Linked DNA regions of Gloeocapsopsis sp. IPPAS B-1203. Each later gene encodes a partner of the first gene's protein in a complex. Links are inferred from orthologs where the notes say so. Each region holds a gene or a part of one and is shown on either strand. Other genes may lie near its edges. The genes, in order: secA and secY.

Region 1 (7,277 bases):
GATCGCCAAAGCAAGCAATCACATAACCATCAATACCTGCAGCTTCTCCTTTTTTGATTTCTTCAAGAATGCCAATAACACTCAGTGCTTCATCATAGTGTCCTTCAATTGATACAGGTCCCATCTGCGGGTTACACGCAATAATCTCAGTTTCAGAACTTGCTGAGGCGATCGCACTCTCAGCAATCTTTTGTGTCATGCTTGCAGTGGTATTAGGGTTGATGACTTTAATTTTCATTGATGTTTTTTTGCCTGAATGCCTTGAGAACTAAAAATGACAAGTTCTAAATACGAGTGATTAATGCAAGAAATCTGATATTCAGGACTCTAACCGTTACGTTTGAAAAGCTGCCAGAATTGAGGGGCGAACGTTCAGATGTTTCACGACTAGAGTATGAAGCCAAAAATTCCACAACATCATTGAAAATGCAGTGGCTAGTGCAGCACCGACAATTCCTAACCAGTGGATGCCAATTAAATTTAAAACGACGTTGACAATAGCAGTTGCTCCCATTACCAATGCTGCCTGAGTTTGATGTCCTGTCATCATCAATAAATATCCTACTGAGCCTGTCCCAACGTTAATAAGTTGCCCTAAAATGAGAATGATCAAAGATTCTTTAGCGACCGTGAATTCTGATCCAAATAATTGCAGCATAGGCGTAGCAAAAATAATTAGACCTATACCAATAACTAACGCCGGATAAAACATCCATCGAGCAATTGTAGAAATTAATTGTTGCAATCCTTGGCGATCGCCTTGAGCATATAGTGCAGCGATCATCGGAGCAGAAATTGCATTTACGGCTTTGAGGATAAAGTTAACCCAAAGCGATGTTTTCAGCGCAGCACCATAAACACCAACCGCTTTGGCTCCAAGCATCACTCCGAGCATCAATGTATCAGTTTGACTCAGAATAACAGATGAGCCATCAAATAACATCAATGGTAGTGCAACTCTCCACCACTGACTCATCGCATAAACTGGCTTAGCTTGCTCAACTTCGGTATTTAACTTTTGCTGAAAAAGCAACGCCTGAAGAGTTAAAACTATCAACATTGACAGTATTGACAAGCTAATGACGACTGTGCTGTTCAAACTTTGGTGTAATTGCCAAACGAACGCAATGCCAATTAAAACTAAGGGATAAATAATTAGATATGGAGCATAAGCAAGCGTCATTTGCTGGAAGGCTCTAATAATTTGTTGCAGAAGATTTGCCAATGCGATCAAAGGCACAATCCAAATACCGATCAGGAGTGTTTGCGAATAATCTAATCTTTGATACAGCGCTAACCACAATAAAACAGCTGTGCTAAATGCTACTGTAATTAAGCTAGCAATCAAAGTTTGTTGCCAACTCCCGCGAATAATTCCCCGCAAATGTGCCCAATCTTGCTTAACACGGTATTCAGGAATAAATCGTAAAACAGCAGTTGGTAAGCCTAACCCTGCGATAAACGCCAGAGAAAGACTCAGTGCGATCGCAAAATCATAAATGCCATACTCAGTAACTCCCATCCAACGAGCCAGCAAAATTTGGGATGCATAGATTGTGCCAATACTAATAATTTGCACACTGAGTGCTACTCCCGCACCGCGTACTAGCGTTATCAGCAAGTCAGGCTGACGTTTTATCCACAATTTAAGACGCAATTTAGGCATTTCTCAGATAAAAGTGAACACAAGATGCCCATCCCACAGTGATTTGATGTTTTTTTTGTAGGGTAGGCTTCTAGCCTGCCTATGCCGTAACAAGAAAACCCACGTTAGTGGGCTGCTAAAAAATATGCCTGTTAAGGACTCACAATATTTAAAGGTTTGAGAACACCTAACACATTGATACAATCAAACCATTCCTGATGGCGCTTGCATCGCTGGTTGAACTTGCGGCTGGAATTGGAACAAGGAGTATACCACATTTCGGCGAATATTAGTCATCATATCCAAAAACAACTCATATCCTTCGCTCTTGTACTCAATTAATGGATCTTTTTGTCCATAACCGCGCAATCCTACCGATTCGCGCAACGCATCCATTTGTTGTAAATGTTCGCGCCACAAAGTATCAATCTGCTGCAAAATAAAGAATCGCTCAGCTTGACGCATTAATCCTGGTTGAATTTGATCGACCTGTGCTTCCTTAACATCATACGCAATTCGTACTTGCTCGTGAAGGAAAGTTTTAATTTCACTTACCGAAAGATCTTCCATCTGATTCGGTTCTAAATCAGCCAGAAGATAAACAAATTCTTTGACCTTGCTCACCAAATTTGTCAGATCCCACTCTTCTGATGGCAAATCGGGATTAATATAATAATCCACAATTTCATCCATCGTTTTTTCGGCGTACTTAATCACCAACTCTTTCAAGTCCAAACCTTCAAGAACGCGGCGACGTTCAGCATAAATTGCTCGACGCTGGTTATTCATCACCTCGTCGTACTCAAACACCTGCTTACGGATGTCGTAGTAGTACGTTTCGACTTTCTTTTGCGCGCCTTCTAAACTGCGAGTCAGCATCTTAGACTCAATGGGCATATCTTCTTCAACCTTAAAGGCACTCATCAAGCCCGCAACGCGATCGCCGCCAAAAATCCGCAGTAAGTTATCTTCCAAACTCAAGAAAAAGCGCGTCGAACCAGGGTCGCCTTGTCTTCCGGCGCGTCCCCGCAATTGGTTATCAATACGGCGTGACTCGTGACGTTCCGTTCCAATGACATGCAAGCCACCAAGTTGCACAACCTCATCATGTTCGCGGGATGTAAATTGCTCGTATTCGCGTAACAGAGCATTATAAACTTCTCGCAGCTTTTGAATCACAGGATCGTCAGTCGGCGCTTTTTCTGCTGCAACTGCGACTTTATCTTCAGCCGCGAGTTCAGGTAAACTGCGCTCGCCATACTCTCTTACAGCAAATTCTACTGCTGTTTTCAGTTGTTGCTCCAATTCCCGCGATAGCTGAGTTGGGAAAATCTGCGGTGAGGCTTTCCATGTTTTGACTTTCTTGCCAGGAACAAAACCTTGACCGCTACCACTACTTGATGCGGGTAAACCTGATGCTCTTTCTACTGCAAAAATATCTTCATCTTCGGGTTGCACAATCCGAGGCATAAAGTATTCGCGCAGCTTAAGTCGTGCCATGTAATCCGCATTACCACCGAGAATAATATCGGTTCCGCGACCCGCCATGTTTGTTGCAATTGTGACAGCGCCTTTACGACCAGCTTGGGCTACAATTTCCGACTCGCGTTCGACGTTCTCCGGTCGGGCATTGAGTAAGTTGTGCGGTACGTTACGTTGACTTAATAAGGCACTGAGATATTCCGATTTTTCGACACTTGTGGTTCCTACTAAAACAGGGCGACCTTGTTCGTGCATTTCGGTACATTCTTCGGCGATCGCCTGCCACTTACCTCGTTCTGTTTTATATACCACGTCAGATACGTCTTGACGTCTGGTAGGACGATTTGTCGGAATAATCGTCACTTCTAACTTATAAATTCTTTCAAACTCTGCTTCCTCTGTTTTTGCTGTTCCGGTCATCCCTGCTAATTTGGGATACAGCAAAAACAAGTTTTGATAAGTAATTGTTGCTAAAGTTTGTGTTTCTGGTTGAATTTCAACTCTTTCTTTTGCTTCGATTGCTTGGTGTAGTCCATCACTCCAGCGCCTTCCTGGAAGAACTCGTCCTGTGAACTCATCCACAATTATGACTTCATCATTACGGACAATATATTTAACGTCTTTGACGAACAGTTCTTTTGCCTTAAGTGCGTTAAAGATGTAGTGTGCCCAAGGGTCGTTAGGATCGTATAAATCTTTAACTTGCAGCATTTCTTCTGCTGCTGCGAAACCTTCATCCGTTAAAATGACGTTGTGAGCTTTTTCATCAACTTCGTAGTGTTCCTCTTTTTGTAGCGCAGCAGCGACTTGGGCGGCTTGCAAATATTTTTCTGTTGGACGTTCAACTTGTCCAGAAATAATCAGAGGCGTCCGTGCTTCGTCTACGAGAATTGAATCAACTTCGTCAATCACACAGTAGTTAAAAGGACGTTGTACAACTTCCTGAATGGAAGAAGCCATATTATCGCGCAAGTAGTCAAAGCCTACCTCGCTGTTTGTGACATAGGTAATATCGCAATCATAGTTTTTCTTGCGTTCTGATGGTCCCATTCCTGCTTGAATCAAGCCGACACTCAGCCCCAAGAAACGATGAATTTGACCCATCCACTCAGCGTCACGGCGTGCCAAGTAGTCGTTAACTGTAACAATATGTACGCCTTTTCCTGAAATGGCATTGAGGTAAGCAGGAAGCGTTGATACCAACGTTTTGCCTTCTCCAGTTTTCATTTCGGCGATCTGACCTTGATGTAGGATTGTTCCACCGAGAATTTGTACATCAAAGTGACGCATTCCTAGCACTCGTCTTCCCGCTTCTCGCACTACTGCAAAAGCTTCTGGCAGCAGATCGTCCAAGGTTTCGCCTTTATCCAACCGCTGCTTAAACTCTGCTGTTTTGCTACTAAGTTGCTGATCGGAAAGTGCTTGAATGTCTTCCTCAAGGAGGTTGACTTCTGTAACGTAAGGCTGGAATTTTTTGAGCTTACGAGCGTTAGGGTCGCCCAGCAAGTTTTTCAGCATGGCAGGTAAAGGAAACTTTAGAAATTATTCTGATTTTTGAGCATAAAGATGGAGTTAGCAAACTGCAAGCACTTGATTTTTGATTGAATACACGTCTACAAGTGAATTACAGCTAAAAACTCAAACATCTTATTAGTCTGTCTTGGCTAGATGCTCTAAGTTTAGACTATATCCATCGTATCATCTTGCTCTCAGGAAGGGTGGCAATTAAGGTGCGGATCGCCCTGCAACTAAAATCGAATTCCTACTTGACCGTTGACTCCCCGAACTGAGTTATAGCCAACACCGACAACTAAGTTACTAGCTGTGTCTACCTGTAAACCACCCGACAAAGCTATACCTTGATCGTCAGAATATAAACCAATACCAACGTAAGGAGAAATCACAGGTAAACCAAAAAATTTGAGCACATCTACGCCAGAAGAACTATCTGGTCCTCTACCTAATTCAACACCCAAATCAAAGACTCTTGCCCCTACAGAAAATGTTACATCACCTTCCCTGCCACCTACAGAAACCCACGGTTGAGGAATCAGTTGCGCGTTGACTGGAGTAGGTGCGGCTAACACAACCAAAGCTGAAGTCGCTAAAATTTCTTTAATTCTCATCTCTCACACTCCTCATTTTTTATTTTCACAAAGTAAAAAAATAACAATTTATATTGTGGGGTAGACATCTTGCTTGTCCTCTGCCTGAGACTTACTGTGATGCTTCCCACTCAGGTGATAGACGCCGAAAATTGTATTCTGTTGCACCAGAATGGCAGCTCACACAGCTACTGACATCGACGGGGCGGGGTAGTTTAATGTTAGGATGCAAGGCTTTGAAATAACGCGATTCTCCAACACGGTAAGGTGTGGGTTCTTCCTTAAGCAAAGGACGTGAGAAATTACGTAGATAGTTCCAAATCAGTAAACGTGGTGGATCGACTAGTTGCGGAAGTGTGACACCGTAGTGCTGCTGATCTTGCAATAGCCTTTGCCAAGTTTGAGTTGGCATAACTGCGGGAGGTAAAGCAATATGGCAACTCGCACAATTTTCTAGATAAAGTTCTTGTCCTAATTGATAGCGTGACGGCACGATATCTACAGTACCAATTTCTTCTGTAGCTGCCTCTTGTTGAGGAGAAGGCTGGGCTGTGGCGATCGCTAGCCCCCAACCCATCAGGATACTCCACAGCAAAATGACTAGTAGAAAAAATTGCGATCGCCTCCGATGCTGCGCTGCGCGCGATCGCTTCCTAGTCCAGTATGGTTTTTGCATCATCCGATCGCCCCCTCATCACATTCGAGCTTTGCTGAATATAGCAATAGAACAATTCAATAGTATTCGCTGAGTTGCTGATAATTCACACTTTTTACTCAGTCACAAGGACGCGGTACAATCAATCGAGATCGGGAAGCAGTTGTTCTCACTTCATACCACAGTCGTTCATATTGAGTCGCCATAACTTCTGCAGTAAAGCTTTTAGCTGCTATTTCTTGCCCTTTTTGCCCAAAGCGCCAGCGCAGTTCTGGATTGTCTCGTAAGTGACAGATTGCGCTTGCCAGCCCATCAACATCATCTTGAGCGACCAAAATGCCAGTCTCGCCATCGATAACGGCTTCTGACACACTTCCTACACGAGTCGCAATCACAGGACACGCCGCTAGCATTGCTTCAACGATCGCCAGCGGAAACCCCTCAGACCGTGATGGTAAAACAAAAATATCAAAATTAGCTAAGTAGCTACGCGGATTGTCAACCCAACCTGGCATTTTTAAGCGATCGCTGATACCTAATTTTTGTGCAAGTTGTTCGAGTTCTTGACGTTGCCCACCTTCACCGAGAATAACGACTTGCACTTTTTCAACTTTAGCTATTGCTCGTAGTAATACATCATGAGCTTTCATTGCATCTAATCGTCCGACGCTACCCACAACAATTTCACGCTTGGGCTGTGGTGGTTGGGGAGGTACAATATCTGGTACGCCGTTGGGTATGGAAATAACTGTATTGCGTCCTAAGGCATAAAAATCTTCCATTTGTCGGGCGCTTGCTTTACCAACTGCAACATGAGCATCAACACGCAAAGATAGCATTCGCGTTCGTAATAAAGTCGTAGGATCGGTAGTTCTTAGGGGTAATTGATCGACACGTACAACTCGCGTGTTAGGAAGTAAAAGCGCAGCAAATAAGCCTGTTGCACCTTGCCACGGCGTACAAAGGTTCAAATGGATAATATCAGGACGTAAGCGGTACAGTGCCCTATAATGGGCGGCAAATGACCAAGGATGATTAGGCGTAACAATAACACGCGTTGCTTGGGGACGACGCGAGGCGATCGCATCTACAACTTGCTTTGAAGTTCCCATAACAGTAGCGGCGATGCTATCTGATACCTGGGCAACAAGATGACCAAGACTAATTTCTGCACCACCAATTCCCTCAGAATCAGTGTAGGTCACTACACGCAGTGGACGATCTAAGTTCATCTGAGTTGTCATTTAATTGCTAATACAATCATTCTGCGGCTATCCAGTGTTAGTGGTTCACCGTTATTTCCATAACCTTGTACTTCTTGAAAACCAGTTTGTAACAACCAATCGCGTAATTCAGTAAAAGTGAAGTGACGTACAAAGTAATTCATTTG
Region 2 (6,877 bases), on another replicon or contig:
TGGAAGGAATCGCCACTAGAGGTAATAATCTCAATTTTGGTGATTTTGGTCTCCAAGCTTTAGAACCCGCTTGGATCACTTCACGTCAAATCGAAGCTTCACGTCGGGCAATGACTCGCTATATTCGTCGTGGTGGCAAAATTTGGATTCGCATATTTCCTGATAAACCTGTAACGATGCGCCCAGCAGAAACGCGGATGGGTTCAGGTAAAGGTTCTCCTGAATATTGGGTGGCAGTTGTTAAGCCAGGACGAATTTTGTTTGAAATTGCCGGCGTTCCCGAAGAAACAGCACGGGAAGCAATGCGTTTAGCAATGTATAAGCTACCAATTAAAACAAAGTTTGTTGTGCGTTCAGAGGATGAGGTTTAGAGTATGCCACTTCCGAAAATTTCCGAAGCAAGAAATTTAAGTGATGAAGAAATAGTTGCCCAAATCACTGCCTTGAAGAAGCAACTATTTCAACTGCGCCTCCAAAAAGCCACGCGACAGTTGGAAAAACCACATCAGTTTAAGCACGCTAGACATCAACTAGCACAATTACTCACTGTGGAACACGAAAGAAAAGCAGCAGCACAATCTCAGTCTGGTGCAAAAGAATAGGTAACTATGGCAATTAAAGAACGAGTTGGCGTTGTAGTCAGCGACAAAATGGCAAAAACGGTGGTCGTCGCCGTTGAAAACCGCGCTTCTCATCCCAAATATGGAAAAATCGTCGTCCAAACGCGGCGCTATAAAGCTCACGACGAAGCAAATGAATGTAAAGAAGGCGATCGCGTCCGCATTCAAGAAAGTAGACCTCTCAGCCGCACAAAACGCTGGGTGGTTAAAGAAATCCTTAGTAGTGCCACTACTAGCTAGACAATCGGGAGATTAGCTGTGATTCAACCCCAGTCTTACCTTAATGTTGCTGATAACAGCGGTGCGCGAAAATTGATGTGCATTCGTGTTATGGGTGCAGGTAATCGCCGTTATGGCGGTGTCGGCGATGTAATTATCGCTGTAGTCAAAGATGCCATTCCGAATATGGCAGTGAAAAAATCAGATGTTGTGCGTGCAGTGATTGTCCGGACGCGTAAAGGATTGCGTCGCGATAGTGGCATGAGTATTCGTTTTGATGACAATGCAGCAGTCATTATCAATGCCGATGGTAATCCTCGCGGTACTCGTGTTTTTGGACCAGTTGCCCGCGAACTGCGCGACAAAAACTATACGAAAATTGTTTCCCTGGCTCCGGAGGTGCTGTAATGGCTGCACAGAAGAATGGATCTACACCGATTCGCTACAAAATGCACGTCAAAACCGGAGATACCGTACAAGTGATCTCAGGTAGCGACAAGGGCAAAGTCGGTGAAGTCCTCAAGACATTTCCTAAATTAAGCAAAGTGATCGTTCAAGGCGTGAATGTCAAAACCAAGCACGTCAAACCCACACAAGAGGGCGAATCCGGTCGCATTGTAACTTCAGAAGCACCGATTCATAGCTCTAATGTCATGCTCTACTCGACAAAGCAAAACGTTGCTAGTCGCGTTTGCTACACCTTTAACGAGCAAGGACGTAAAGTCCGCATGCTCAAAAAAACTGGTGAAATCCTTGATAAATAGCTTAATTTTCCTGACCAAGACCAGGAAGTAGTAGAAGTAAAAACTATGACAGCACGACTCAAAAGCTTATACCAAGAACAGATAGTCCCGCAGTTGATGGAGCAGTTTCAGTATATAAATATCCATCAAGTGCCAAAGTTGACAAAAGTAACAGTAAATCGAGGTTTGGGCGAAGCCGCACAAAACGCGAAAGCGCTTGAATCGTCCATTAACGAGATTGCCACAATTACAGGTCAAAAACCCGTTGTTACGCGTGCCAAAAAAGCGATCGCTGGCTTTAAAATTCGCCAAGGTATGCCAGTTGGCTTGATGGTGACATTGCGTGGCGAACGGATGTATGCCTTTGTAGACAGACTTGTTAACTTGGCATTACCTCGTATTCGTGACTTTCGCGGTATCAGCCCTAAAAGCTTTGACGGACGCGGTAACTATACCCTTGGTGTTCGCGAACAACTGATTTTCCCAGAAGTTGATTACGACAGCATCGATCAAATTCGGGGTATGGATATTTCCATTATCACTACAGCAAAAAACGATGAAGAAGGTCGCGCATTGCTCAAAGCAATGGGAATGCCTTTTCGGGATCAATAACGTTTATTAAGAGGAAACGATGGCGGCTAACGACACAATTGCAGATATGCTGACGCGCATCCGCAATGCAAATATGGCGCGGCATCAGACAACACAGATACCAGCCACAAAAATGACCCGCAGCATTGCTCAAGTATTAAGGGAAGAAGGCTTCATTGCCGATTTTGAAGAGACAGGCGAAGGCGTTAAACGCAATTTAGTCATCTCACTCAAATATAAAGGCAGAAATCGCCAACCTTTGATCACTGCCTTGAAGCGAATTAGTAAACCAGGTTTACGAGTTTACTCTAACCGCAAAGAGCTACCACGGGTACTCGGAGGCATCGGGATTGCGATTATTTCTACTTCTAGCGGCATCATGACCGACCGAGAAGCCCGACGTCAAGGCTTGGGTGGTGAAGTGCTTTGCTATGTTTGGTAAGACAGCTAGCTATTAGCTGGTTGATTAGGAGTTAATAAGTCATGTCTCGAATTGGTAAGCGCCCAATTACGATTCCCGCCAAAGTCCAAGTGACTATTGACGGGTCACAAGTTAAAGTCAAAGGTCCGAAAGGCGAACTCTCGCGCATGCTGCCAGCCGCAGTAACAATCGCCCAAGAGGGTGAAACATTACTAGTTAAACGAGTTGATGACTCGCGAACAGCCCGTCAGATGCATGGTTTGGCTCGCACCTTGGTTGCCAATATGATTGATGGAGTCTCGCAAGGATTTCAACGTAGGTTAGAAATTCAAGGAGTTGGCTATCGTGCTGCAGTTCAAGGTCGCAACCTCACACTTAACGTAGGATACAGCCATCCAGTTCAAATCGAGCCTCCTGAAGGAATTCAATTGGCAGTAGAAAATAATACCAACGTTATTGTTAGTGGTTTTGATAAAGAACTAGTAGGCAATACGGCGGCAAAAATTCGCGATGTTCGCCCTCCAGAACCTTACAAAGGAAAAGGCATTCGCTATTCTGGTGAATTTGTCAGACGCAAAGCTGGTAAGGCAGGTAAGAAGTAATGAAGTTAGATCGCAGAGAATCTAAAAAGATTCGCCATCGTCGCATTCGTGGGAAAGTGAATGGTTCCTCAGAACGCCCTCGTTTAGCAGTGTTTCGTTCCCATCAGCATATCTATGCTCAAGTAATTGACGATACACAACACCATACAATTGTTTCGGCTTCAACGCTCGATCCAGATTTAAAACCATCCCTGAAATCTGGTGCTACTTGTGAGGCATCTACAGAGGTCGGTAAATTAATTGCGCAGCGATCGCTAGAAAAAGGTATATCAAAAGTCGTGTTTGATCGTGGTGGTAATCTCTATCACGGTCGCGTTAAAGCCTTAGCTGAAGCCGCACGCGAAGCGGGATTAGATTTTTAATTGTGCTGGTGGCTAACCAATCATTAGCAACAAGCATGAAATTACTAGAAAGGATACAAACTATGGCAACTGGTGGTCGTCGTAAAAGTAACCGCGCAAAAGAAAAAGAAACAAATTGGCAAGAGCGAGTTATTCAAATTCGCCGCGTTAGTAAAGTTGTAAAAGGTGGTAAAAAACTCAGCTTTCGTGCAGTTGTTGCCGTTGGTAACGAACGCGGTCAAGTCGGAATCGGCGTTGGTAAAGCTGGAGATGTCATTGGTGCTGTCAAAAAAGGTGTTGCTGATGGAAAAAAACACCTGATTGATGTTCCACTTACAAACTCTAACTCAATTCCACATCCGACCAATGGTAGCGGTGGTGGGGCAAAAGTAATGATGCGCCCTGCAGCACCAGGAACAGGCGTAATTGCTGGTGGAGCCGTTCGTACTGTATTAGAACTTGCTGGCGTGCGCAATATTCTAGCAAAGCAACTAGGTTCTAATAATCCACTTAATAATGCTAGAGCCGCCGTTGACGCGCTATCGACTTTACGGACTTTTTCAGAAGTCGCAGAAGAGCGTGGCGTTCCAATCGAGAATCTCTACGCCTAAACTCACAAGTTAAATAATTTTGTCCAACTCAGAACTAGCATCAAGTCAATGAGACTAACTGATCCTAAGCCTCAAGCAGGCTCAAAAAAACGCCGTCGTCGTGTTGGTCGTGGTATTTCTGCTGGTCAAGGAGCAAGTGCAGGTCTAGGTATGCGCGGGCAAAAAGCTCGTTCGGGTAGCAGCACCAGACCAGGCTTTGAAGGCGGTCAACAACCTTTATATCGCCGCATTCCGAAGCTAAAAGGCTTTCCGATCGTTAATCGTAAGCAGTACACTACGATCAATGTATATAAGCTGGCATCACTTCCTGCCAACACAGAGGTAAATCTAGCTTCATTACGCGAAGCTGGAATCATTACTGCTGTAAAAGGACCACTAAAAATTTTGGGTGATGGGGAATTAAATGTTCCTTTACAAGTTCAAGCAGCAGCTTTCACAAAGCAAGCACGGGAAAAAATTACCGCAGCTGGTGGAAATTGCGAACTCGAATCGTCCAAAGTATAAGTATCCTGTTTTTTGGTAGACGAGTACCTTAAACAGCGCCAGCTAGATGATAAAAAAGGTACCTCTTTATGATCAGTAGAGACAAAGCCCCGACGGCGCAAGAAACTTTTATGCAGATGGCACAAGCAGCTGGTTTACGAAGGCGGCTGCTTGTCACTGTTGGTATTTTAATGTTGGCTCGCCTTGGCGTTTTCTTGCCTGTTCCAGGAATTAATCGCGATTTATTTGCTCAAGCAAGTCAAACTGGCAATAATGCTTTATTCGGTTTCTTAGATATCTTCTCTGGAGGCGGACTTTCTACCTTAGGAGTTTTTGCTCTAGGAATTTTACCGTATATTAATGCTTCCATTATCATCCAATTGTTGACTGCTGCTATTCCAGCTTTAGAAAATCTTCAGAAAAATGAAGGTGAGGCTGGACGAAGAAAGATCTCACAAATTACGCGTTATGTGTCTTTAGGTTGGGCAATTCTCCAAAGTATCTTTATTGCTGCTTTTTGGTTGCAACCTTATGCTTTTAACCCAGGACCTGTCTTTGTCGCCGAAACGGCGATCGCACTAGTAGCAGGTTCTATGTTTATCATGTGGGCGTCTGAATTAATTACCGAACGAGGTGTTGGTAACGGAGCATCTCTTTTGATTTTTGTCAATATTGTTGCTTCCTTGCCAAGAGCCTTAGGAGACACGATCGCATTTGCTCAAACTGGCAGTCGAGAAGCAGTAGGAGGCGTTGTTGTCCTGCTATTAGTCTTTCTCGTCATGATTGTTGGTATTGTCTTTGTGCAAGAAGGAACCCGTAGAATTCCGATTATTTCTGCACGCAGACAAGTTGGTCGGCGCTTTTTTCAAGAACAGCGTAGCTACCTACCTTTACGACTGAATCAAGGCGGCGTTATGCCGATCATTTTTGCTTCGGCTGTTTTAATATTGCCAGCGTCTTTAGCAAGTTTCACGCGCAATGAATTCCTTTTAAGAATTGCTAATTATCTCAGTCCAAATGGTCCTACGCCTTGGGTCTACGCTCTAGCTTATCTTGTTTTAATTCTCTTTTTCAGTTACTTCTACGCTACTTTGATTGTTAATCCAGTAGATTTAGCACAAAACTTAAAGAAAATGGGAGCTACCATTCCTGGAATTCGCCCAGGTCGAGCGACAAGTGAGTATGTAGAACGAGTCTTGAATCGATTAACTTTTTTGGGAGCAATCTTTTTAGGTCTAGTAGCAATTGTGCCAACGGCTGTCGAAAGTGCGACTCAAGTCCGAACATTTCAAGGATTAGGTGCAACGTCTTTACTGATTTTGGTTGGTGTTGCTATTGACACAGCAAAACAAATTCAAACATACGTCATTTCACAACGTTATGAAGGAATGGTGAAACAATAGTGACGCGATTGATTTTCCTGGGAGCGCCAGGTGCTGGTAAAGGGACTCAAGCTGAAACTTTGGCTCACCACAGGAATATTCCTCATATATCAACTGGTGATATTTTGCGCCAAGCCATGCAAAAGCAAACGCCCTTGGGTGTTAAAGCGCAAGACTATGTTTCGCGTGGTGAATTAGTTCCCGACCAACTGGTTAATGACTTAGTCAAGGAACGCCTTGATGAACCGGATACTGAGCAAGGATGGATTCTTGATGGATTCCCGCGCAAAGTTAGTCAAGCAAGCTTCTTGGATAAACTGCTACAAGAAAAGCATAACCATCAAGTTGTGCGAGTTGTTAACTTGGAAGTACCTGATGATATTTTAATGGCACGATTATTAGCACGCGGTCGTGCAGATGATAACGAGGAAGTTATTCGGCGGCGTTTAGAAGTTTACCGCGAACAAACTGCACCTCTGATCGATTTTTACCGCGATCGCCAACAACTTATTTCTGTAAACGGCGATCAATCTTTGGATGAAGTCACTGCTGAACTACTCGACGTGATTGATTCTTGAGAAGCATGTTGAATTTAGAAGCATCGGTAGTAATACAGTTAACTTCAAATTACAGCTTACTGCCAGCTTCTAGTTTTACATCTCAAATCCCAAGTCAATCTTTAATAAGATATATTAATAGTAATTTGGGATGTTTTAAGGTTTGTCATCGCTCAAAACAACGATGATGCTATTAGCTGCTTTGGATGACAAACAGCTTATTGAGTTGAGGAAAATTCAAATTGTCTAAACAAGATTTAATTGAGATGGAAGGCACGGTAACTGAATCCTTGCCTAATGCAATGTT

Evidence for each region.
Region 2: the proteins of secA (region 1) and secY are in contact, whole or in part, in a crystal structure (PDB 3DIN), measured with the Thermotoga maritima proteins. The link is inferred for Gloeocapsopsis sp. IPPAS B-1203 from one-to-one orthologs. Residues at the interface, in WP_004082002.1 of Thermotoga maritima: Glu261, Ala262, Arg263, Lys300, Ala301, Arg302, Thr303, Ile304, Ile305, Leu323, Tyr324, Asp325, Pro326, Val329, Ser330, Tyr333, Ile336, Lys340, Phe345, Val349, Glu363, Phe364, Tyr374, Ser375, Gly376, Gly377, Glu393, Ile395, Thr482, Ser483; in WP_004081795.1 of Thermotoga maritima: Glu108, Gly109, Glu110, Glu111, Ala236, Glu237, Arg238, Arg239, Ile240, Thr241, Ile242, Gln243, Tyr244, Ala245, Arg246, Arg247, Val248, Thr249, Gly250, Arg251, Arg252, Val253, Tyr254, Gly256, Ala257, Ser258, Thr259, Tyr260, Leu261, Pro262.

What each region holds. Positions count from the first base shown.
Region 1 is NZ_PEIG01000023.1:26,872-34,148, reverse strand. Bases 1,650-5,002 are described here. They hold secA (preprotein translocase subunit SecA), read right to left. Parts: upstream 4,646-5,002; coding sequence 1,850-4,645; downstream 1,650-1,849. Other genes in these bases: CSQ79_RS25730 (hypothetical protein), read right to left, coding at 4,876-5,002; CSQ79_RS25740 (flippase), read right to left, coding at 1,650-1,666. In the rest of the region: CSQ79_RS25745 (aspartate/glutamate racemase family protein), read right to left, coding at 1-238; more of CSQ79_RS25740, read right to left, coding at 335-1,649; more of CSQ79_RS25730, read right to left, coding at 5,003-5,253; CSQ79_RS25725 (diheme cytochrome C), read right to left, coding at 5,345-5,911; CSQ79_RS25720 (glycosyltransferase), read right to left, coding at 6,007-7,131; CSQ79_RS25715 (class I SAM-dependent methyltransferase), read right to left, coding at 7,128-7,277. UniProt on the Escherichia coli protein: Required for protein export, interacts with the SecYEG preprotein conducting channel.
Region 2 is NZ_PEIG01000006.1:26,492-33,368, forward strand. What follows is about bases 3,925-6,877. They hold secY (preprotein translocase subunit SecY), read left to right. Parts: upstream 3,925-4,720; coding sequence 4,721-6,034; downstream 6,035-6,877. Other genes in these bases: rpsE (30S ribosomal protein S5), read left to right, coding at 3,925-4,148; rplO (50S ribosomal protein L15), read left to right, coding at 4,197-4,652; CSQ79_RS11930 (adenylate kinase), read left to right, coding at 6,034-6,591; infA (translation initiation factor IF-1), read left to right, coding at 6,813-6,877. Outside these bases: rplP (50S ribosomal protein L16), read left to right, coding at 1-371; rpmC (50S ribosomal protein L29), read left to right, coding at 375-602; rpsQ (30S ribosomal protein S17), read left to right, coding at 609-860; rplN (50S ribosomal protein L14), read left to right, coding at 879-1,247; rplX (50S ribosomal protein L24), read left to right, coding at 1,247-1,603; rplE (50S ribosomal protein L5), read left to right, coding at 1,649-2,194; rpsH (30S ribosomal protein S8), read left to right, coding at 2,214-2,615; rplF (50S ribosomal protein L6), read left to right, coding at 2,657-3,196; rplR (50S ribosomal protein L18), read left to right, coding at 3,196-3,558; more of rpsE, read left to right, coding at 3,621-3,924. UniProt on the Escherichia coli protein: The central subunit of the protein translocation channel SecYEG. Consists of two halves formed by TMs 1-5 and 6-10.